One region of the Paenibacillus violae genome, then DNA from elsewhere that is predicted to be linked to it. Evidence: riboswitches for the same ligand, from Rfam matches in the RefSeq annotation. Region 1 holds a riboswitch; the other holds the start of a gene.
What was found. Region 1 has a riboswitch for cobalamin ahead of RQP52_RS30545 (S-layer homology domain-containing protein). Riboswitches for the same ligand answer to the same signal wherever they lie in the genome.

Region 1 (4,426 bases):
TCTAACGAATAAATACGCAGAGGGCTATCCAGGAAAACGCTACTACGGCGGATGCGAGCATGTCGATATCGTTGAGGATATCGCGCGTGATCGTGCAAAAGAATTATTTGGCGCAGAGCATGCCAATGTGCAGCCGCACTCCGGCGCGCAAGCCAATTTGGCGGTATATTTAGCTGCTCTGAAACCGGGAGATACCGTTCTTGGTATGAACTTGGCGCATGGCGGTCATTTAACACATGGAAGTCCTGTTAATGCCTCGGGTATTTTGTATAACTTTATTCCTTATGGTGTTAGAGAAAGCGACGGGCTTATTGATTACAACGAGGTTCGCAAATTGGCATTCAAGCATAAGCCTCGTATGATTGTGGCTGGTGCCAGCGCATATGCACGCATTATTGATTTTGAAGCATTAGGTGAGATAGCTCATGATGTAGGAGCTCTGTTCTTTGTGGACATGGCCCATATTGCCGGGTTAGTTGCCGCAGGGTTGCACCCTAGTCCTGTGCCGCACGCTCATTTTGTAACTACAACTACGCATAAAACCCTTCGCGGACCCCGCGGCGGTATGATTCTTTGCCGCAAGCCTTGGGCTGCAGCGATTGATAAAGCAGTATTTCCCGGAACGCAAGGCGGACCGTTGATGCATATCATTGCCGCTAAAGCCGTTGCTTTTGGCGAAGCGCTTCAACAAGATTTTAAAACGTACGCTCAAAATGTTGTTCTCAACGCTAAAACGTTATCAGAACAGCTTTTAGCAGAAGGTGTCAATCTTGTTTCGGGAGGTACAGATAACCACCTGATGCTGATCGACCTGCGTAGTCTGGGTATCACCGGTAAAGAGGCGGAACATTTACTGGATGAAGTAGGAGTAACGGTGAATAAAAATGCGATTCCTTTCGACCCTGCGAAACCGATGGTTACAAGCGGAGTCCGCATCGGAACTCCAGCAGTTACCGCCCGTGGCATGGATCAAGAAGCTATGAAAACAATTGCCAAAATTGTGGCGTTAACTTTGAAAAATCCTACGGACGAAGCTGTGCATAACCAAGTACGGGGAATGGTCAGTGATCTGACAGCGCAATTCCCATTATATCCAGGGTTGAGCTACTAAATTTAAGTTTACATCTGGGCCAAGTATTTGATCTTTGGATCAAATACTTTTTTTATTATTAGAAAAAAAGTTGGTGGCATAGTGAAGTATGAATTTCCAGGTGCTTTACAGAATCAAAAGATTATTTTATCAAAGGAATGTCTCATTGAAGAAGCTAATTGTGTCCTGATTTGTGCATTTTATCAAGGTCAATTGGTTCTTGTTCGACATCACAGCCGGGGGTGGGAGTTGCCTGGGGGAATGAGAGAGAAGAGTGAGTCCGTTCTTCAAACGGTTCGAAGGGAGATGCAGGAAGAGGCTGGAGGAGAGCTCAATGCGATCGAGAGAATTGGGCAATATCTAATTTTTGAAAATGATCATCTAGTATTTGTGAAAAATATTTATATTTCCACGGTCCGTATTCTTGGAGCGCTCCCGAGCGGATTTGAGACGGATGGTATCATGCTGGCAGATGCTATTCCGAAGCAAGTTGAGATTATGAATGATCACACATTTAGTCCTTATATGAAGGATAATGTCTATATGATTGTTTCTGAGTGGATAAAGGATCATCGGTTTATTAGAGATAGTTTCAAGTTAAAAAACCATTATTCAAACTCTAAGGAATATCTATCAGTAAATGAAAGTAAGTAGACAAAACATTAGAAAGAAGATACCATTAGTTCATAATTTAATAATGTTCTAGATAAAGGTGCAAGTATTCACTTCGGGTGCTTGCTTAAAAGGGAAGCTCGGTACGAAGCCGACGCGGTCCCAACCACTGTAATTGCTGAGCGACTCTTCATAAAATGCCACTGTCTTGCATACTAGATTGGGAAGGCGAAGAGAAGCAATGACGCATAAGCCAGGAGACCTGCCTTTGTTTATGGCGTTTCTAATTCTTTGGGGGTGAGAAGAGGGAACCAAAGTTATGCGTTAGCATAATTTTTATTTGAGATTGTGTATTTTCGCGCGCAATTCGCAATTATTGGAAGTTAGTCCACCCTGAAGAGGGTGGCTTTTTTGCGTTGCTAATTAATCAGCAAGAGAGAAGGGGAATGTTACTATATGACTCATCGTCATGTAAAGAAGTCGGTTTTTGCACTATTCATGTCTGTTATAATTTTATTTTCATCTTTAGGTGTACTATTTACACCAAGCCATCAGGCGTTTGCTTCTTCGAATGAGGGAAGCAATTCAACCTCAGTTATCAATAATGTTTATGGTGAAAATGACCAAGAAGCGGTAAATAATGATTATGCATCATTAACCCTTGGTGATACGAGCTATACGACGAATAATCTCACACTCCCTACAACGGGGCAGTTCGGATCCAACATTACATGGGCTTCAAGCGATTCGGCAATTTTATCTAACGGTGTCGTTACTCGCCCTATTTTTCCTCAGGAAAACAAGCTGGTTACATTAACAGCAACGATTACGAAAGGTCAAGCAACGTTATCCAAAGTGTTCCAAGTTCGCGTCATTGCGACTATTGATAAAGTAACAGCAGCGTACATGCTTCACCAGTCTAAATATTACTACGATGTTGTGAAAAGCAAGAAACTTGGCTCATGGTGGGATTATGGCGCGGTTTTCGGCGGATGGGGAACAGTTGCCGGCTATACGGTTAATGATGATTATTCAGGGGAGTTAACAGGTTCGCAGCCTTCGGACTATGCAGGTTTGATTGTGGGAATGATCAGTACCGGCAAAAACCCTTACCTTACGCCTAAAGGGAAAAATCTTATCAAAGTGTTCGTGGAAAAATACCAAGATGCAGGCGGGTCGTTTTCAACCCTAAATAATCAGCAAATGTGGTCGATTATTGCCCTAAATGCAGCTAATGCAGAAGTTATCTATAACCGGACGAATCCATCCAAGCCGTACAATAAAGAGGGTGCAGTCAAGAAGCTTATTGCGTATCAAGCAGCGAGCGGTTCAATAGGTGGCTTGGATTTAACAGGCATGGCGCTTATCGCGCTTTCAGGCTCCAAGGAAATTGAAGGTGCTAATGAAGCTATTACCAAAGCTGTAAACTACTTAAAAAACAATCAATTGCAAACGGGACAATTTGCAGCCGGTTGGGGAAATGATAACGGTAATACGGATGCAACTGTTATTTCTGGCTTAGTTGCTGCAGGTGAGGATCTCACAAGCTCTAAGTGGACGGTAGGCGGTAAAACGCCAATTGATACCTTAGCTCAATATCAAGGTAAAAATGGCGGCTTCATGTATAGAACAGCTACAGGTAACACAGACAATATGGCTTCTTATCAAGCCATTATTGCTCTAGGTGATCTAGTTGCCGGTGATAGTGTTTGGAAAAGAATTAAGCTTGCTGCGCCGGTTGCCCCAGGTGATATAGATGTAAATACAGCGATTGAAGCAGCTTCCAACTATTTTATTTCTAGCGCAAGTTCTGTAGGATCAGACTGGAGCGCTATCGCGTTAGCTCGATCTGGCCAAAAGTTACCTGAAACCTATATGCAGCATTTGCAAAATGTAGTCACGTTCAGTCAAGGAGATTTTGATTTTGTCACTGACTTGGAACGTACGATTTTGGGAATTGGAGCTGCTAATGGCGATGCATCGAATGTAGGCGGCTATAACTTAATTGAGAAATTATACAACCATAATAGCATGACGGCACAAGGAATTAATGGTCCTGTTTTTGCCTTACTTGCACTTGACTCCAAAAACTATTCCATACCGGTTAATGCTAAATGGACTAGAGATAAACTCATTCAGGCGATTATTACCAGACAAAATGCAGACGGCGGTTTTGTGCTAAATAGTGGGGAGAGCGATCCTGATATTACAGCGACAGTTGTAACTGCGCTCGCTCCTTATAAGGATCATCAAGCTATTATTTCCGCTGGAACGTTAGTAAAAGCAGTGGACTGGCTCTCACAGCATCAACAAAACAGCGGAGGATATCTGAGCGGCGGTGTTGAAAGCAGCGAGAGTGTATCTCAAGCGATTATTGCTTTAACTTCCAGAGGGATTGATCCTACTGGCACAAAATATACGAAAAATGGCGTCAATCTGATCAAAAGACTTTTTCAATTCCGTTTGCCTGATGGCAGTTTTTCTCATACGGAAAATCTTGTTTCCAATGGAATGGCTACTGACCAAGTTTTACGGGCATTAGTCTCCTATAAATTATTTCTAGAGGGTACTGGGGAACGCTTGTATGATCTCACCAAACCGATGCCTGGGCTTAGACCAGTACCAACATCGCAAGTGAAGTTACGCATCGAAGGTCCCGAGAATAGGTTCGGGGAAGCTTCTCTGGCAGAGGGGCAAACACCTTTACAGGCACTTGAAGCATAT
Region 2 (4,426 bases), on a different contig from region 1:
TCTAGTCAGCGGCTTCTCCAAAGCTTTTGCGATGACGGGTTGGAGAATGGGATACGCCTGCGGTCACCGAGAGTTGATCTCAGCTATGACCAAAATTCATCAGTATACGGTGATGTGCGCACCCGTGATGGGTCAAGTGGCTGCACATGAGGCTTTGACGAATGGTTTGGAAGAGAAAGACCGCATGATAGAGTCTTACAATCAACGCAGGCGTCTGGTCGTCAAAGGATTCCGCGATATTGGACTTGAGTGTCACGAACCGCAGGGGGCTTTCTATGCCTTCCCAAGTGTTATAGCTACAGGACTCACTTCAGATGAATTTGCCCAACGGCTGTTATTCGAAGCTAAGGTGGCTGCCGTACCGGGTGATGTGTTTGGTTTAGGTGGGGAAGGTTTCTTACGCTGCTCTTATGCCTATAGTGTTTCTCAACTGAATGAAGCTTTAGAGAGAATCGGAAAATTTCTTAGAAATTTGTGATTCAATACGAAAAATATATGTTAATTATTCATGAAAACTGGTATTCTTGTAGTAAGGAGGGATGAGCATGGCTTTCATGGAATACCAACTATCAACCTATCGAAAACATCTGCAAATCAATGAACAAGATTTCGAACAACGTTGGTTGACTAAGCGTGCTAAGAAACGTAACTCCCTAAACTTATTAGAAGAAGAGATTCATTCTCTGCGACGCAGGTTAGAACAGATGGTTCTGGACGGGGAAGAAATGACATCCGAATCTGTCGTAGAACTCAGTACGATACTTGATCTCAAAATAAATGAATATATGAATAATTGGAAGAAAAGTCGGTGAAAACCGACTTTTCTCGCGACTATCGATATATATAGACCGTATACGGAGGTACTCTTACATCATGAAATTGAAATTGCTAATGGTAATGCTGGTGTCGGCACTTATGGTGATGCTTGCGGGTTGCGGAGGACCGAAACCGGATGTTTCTATCTTTGTCATGGGTCAAAATGGTTTCCCAAGTGATGCCGGCGAGAAGCTGGAAGCTTCATTAAAATCAAAGATCGGCGAGGCACCTACCGTCAAGCTGAATACATCTCCCATTTTCTCCATGGAAAAAATGATTGTTGAATTGGCGGCAGGTGGAAACGGTATCTTTATCTTGGCGGATGACCAATTTAAAGGTTTAAGCAATCAAGCAGGATTCGTCTCTTTGGACGAGACGATTAACCCTTCTGATTATCCGGACGGGGTCATTGAAATTGCGGAAGAGGGCAAGCCTGCCCAAAAGCATCTGTATGGAATTCCGCTTTCAGGCAACAAGTGGATGAAGGAGCAAGGCTTCGAAGGAAAAGGACTTATTGCATTCATTCCTGTCAATGCCCCTAAGCTGGAGGAAGCTAAGCAAGTACTCAAGGTTATTGCACAAAAGTAGCAAGAAGTCTATAATCGACTATTAGATTGATAGTCAAATATGCAGCCATTGGTGCCGGCAACGAATTCACATATGAAATTCGTTGCCGCTTAAAAGGGAAGCCGGTTCAAGTCCGGCGCGGTCCCGCCACTGTAATCCGGAAGTGAAGTATTGCCGGGGAGCCAGGATACCTGCCATGGTGCCGTTACGACATCCTTCGAGGAAAAGGATCGCTTTAAATCAGGAGGCAACGGATTTGTTGCTGAGCACCACGATTTATCGTCCCCTTTGTTCCTTAGGAACAGAGGGGCTTTTTATTTGGGATCTATTGAAATCACAGGTTTCAGAGAGAGGGGTTACACCATGCAAATGAAAAAGAACGGGATAAAGAGGGCGCTTCTCTTATCCGTTGCTTTAGCGACGGCGGTTAGTTTAGCGGCTTGCGGTAAGCAAGAAGCGGAAATTACCAGTCCATCTAAGCTTGGCGGAGAGACAACAACGGCGCCTACGCCATCAGCATCAACGTCTGTGACATCCAAAAAGACAACATACCCGCTGAAAATTAAAGATGCAACGGGGAAAGAATTCACGTTTGACAAGGCACCGGAGCGGATCGCATCGGTTTCTCCCGCAGAAACGGAAGCACTTTTTGCACTTGGATTGGATGATAAGATTGTCGGCGTATCCGATTTCGATGATTATCCGGAAGCAGCGAAGTCAAAGCCCAAATTGGGAAGTATCACGAAGCCGAACCAGGAAGCTTTGATTGCGACTAGCGCGAATATTGTTTTTACAGGTGTCTCGATGAAAGCGGACACGGTTGAAAAACTGCGTGAATCGAACATCAATGTGTTTAAAGTGGAACCAAAGACGCTGGATGATGCTATTGCGAACATTCAAACTTATGGGTTGATTACAGATCGTCAGGAACAAGCTGAGAAAATCGTCTCCAAGATGAAGGCGGATCGCCAGAAGGTTGTCGACGCCGTGAAAGACGTAAAGCAAGAAAATAAGAAAAAAGTATACATAGAATTCAGCCCGGGCTGGACCGTGGGCAGCGGCGAATTCATGGATGAACTGATCAAACTTTCGGGCGGCATTAATGTAGCCGGCGACGGTAAAGGCTGGTACCAAATCAGCGAAGAAAAAATTATCGCACAAAACCCGGCTGTTATTCTCTTTGCGAATGGTGTCGTAGATACCAAAAGCAAAATGTCGCTTGATGAAATTATTCGCACACGAAGCGGCTGGAATGCTATTGAAGCTGTAAAGAACAAACAGGTAATTGGTCTTGACCAGAATCTGCTGAGCCGTCCGGGACCGAGATTGACCGATGGACTGCTGGAAATGGCGAAAGGCATTTATCCTGAACTGGTGAAATAAATGAAAAAGAAACTAATGTTATGGGGAGGAGTAGGGGTTATACTCCTTCTTCTTTCTATTCTGGCAAGTTTATCGCTGGGAACGGCTAATCTGCCAATTCTCCAAATTGCGGGCATCCTAGGGAAGCATATCCCTTGGGCAGGTGATTACATCGACGTCACTTGGCAGCAGTCTGCGGAGCAAATTATAAATAAGGTGCGTTTGCCTCGCGTATTGCTCGGGATTCTCGTAGGGGCCTCTCTTTCCGTTGCAGGAGCTGCTTTCCAGGGCGTGCTGCGCAATCCGCTTGCGGATCCATATGCGCTGGGAGTGTCTTCAGGCGCTTCGGTCGGGGCGGCGTTTTTAATCTATTTTGGCCTGCAGATGGCTTTGTTCGGGCAGTGGTCGGTTCCGATTGTTGCTTTTGTGACGGGACTTATTTCACTTTTCCTCGTGCTTAAGCTAGCTCAGATCGATGGCAAGCTGAAGATGGAGACGCTTATTTTGTCCGGCGTTGTCATGCAGGCTTTTCTTGGCGCAATTGTCTCGTTTATGGTTTCGATTTCCAAGCAGGTCATTAATGAAATTGTTTTTTGGTTAATGGGCAGCTTGGCGATGCGGGGCTGGCCGTACATAACGATTATTTCACCTTATTTAGTCATAGGTTTAGTAATACTGCTTAGTTATGCAAGATCATTGAATTTGCTTGCATTGGGAGAGCGGCAGGCCTCCCATTTGGGAGTAAATATAGAACGCACGAAGCTGATTGTGCTAATTGTCGCTACATTTATTACGGCGGCAGCTGTCTCTGTAGCAGGTGTTATCGGTTTCGTAGGGCTTATCATTCCGCACTTGGTTCGTCTAATCGTCGGTCCGGACTACCGTCTTATTATTCCTTTATCCGCGATTGGCGGCGGCATTTATGTCTTGTGGGCTGACACGCTCGCTCGTACATTGCTTAGTCCGATGGAGATTCCGCTTGGTGTTATCACAGCGTTTTTGGGTGCGCCATTTTTTGCCTATTTGCTACATAAGGATAAGAAAACGTTAAGAGGTTGAAAAAGATGATTAAAGTGCAGCAGCTTTCCCAAAGCTTTCATGAACGGCCGGTACTTGGAAATATAAGCTTTGAGGTCCAACACGGTGAGTTTTTTGGCATTATTGGGCCAAATGGCAGCGGGAAATCGACGTTACTACGCCTTCTTTCCGGGATTGATCCGGTTAAAAAAGGTTCAGTAGAGCTGGAGGGTCGCCCGACGTCGGCCTATTCACGAAAGGAACTGGCCAGATGGCTGGCGGTTTTGCAGCAAGATGCACTGCCGCCAGTTGGATTCACGATTCGCGAGGTCGTGGAGATGGGCCGTTATCCTTTTCAGAATTGGCTTGGCGAGGATACCGTGGAAGCGGAGCAACTCATCGAAGCGATTATTCGGAAACTGCAGTTGGAACCGCTTGTTGAACGAACGATTGAGCGTCTCAGCGGAGGCGAGAGGCAACGGGTCGCGCTTGCGAAAGTCATGGCTCAGCAGCCGCGATTGCTTATGTTGGATGAGCCTACTACCTTTTTGGATATTGGGTATCAAGTACAGATGATGGATTATATTCGTGAATGGCAACGCGAGTCGCAGTTAACCGTTGTGGCGGTTCTGCATGACTTGAATTTGGCCGCGCAATATTGTAC

Region 2: linked by a shared signal. The riboswitch ahead of RQP52_RS19075 (ABC transporter substrate-binding protein) and the one ahead of RQP52_RS30545 (S-layer homology domain-containing protein) in region 1 are both predicted to bind cobalamin.

What each region holds. Positions count from the first base shown of each region.
Region 1 is NZ_JAWCUD010000014.1:14,165-18,590, reverse strand. It holds gene glyA (serine hydroxymethyltransferase) at 1-1,111, shown strand, start outside; gene RQP52_RS30550 (NUDIX domain-containing protein) at 1,193-1,744, shown strand; cobalamin riboswitch at 1,784-1,986, shown strand; gene RQP52_RS30545 (S-layer homology domain-containing protein) at 2,201-4,426, shown strand, end outside.
Region 2 is NZ_JAWCUD010000006.1:261,610-266,035, forward strand. It holds gene RQP52_RS19060 (aminotransferase class I/II-fold pyridoxal phosphate-dependent enzyme) at 1-478, shown strand, start outside; gene RQP52_RS19065 (aspartyl-phosphate phosphatase Spo0E family protein) at 546-812, shown strand; gene RQP52_RS19070 (hypothetical protein) at 874-1,404, shown strand; cobalamin riboswitch at 1,436-1,596, shown strand; gene RQP52_RS19075 (ABC transporter substrate-binding protein) at 1,747-2,766, shown strand; gene RQP52_RS19080 (FecCD family ABC transporter permease) at 2,767-3,804, shown strand; gene RQP52_RS19085 (heme ABC transporter ATP-binding protein) at 3,810-4,426, shown strand, end outside.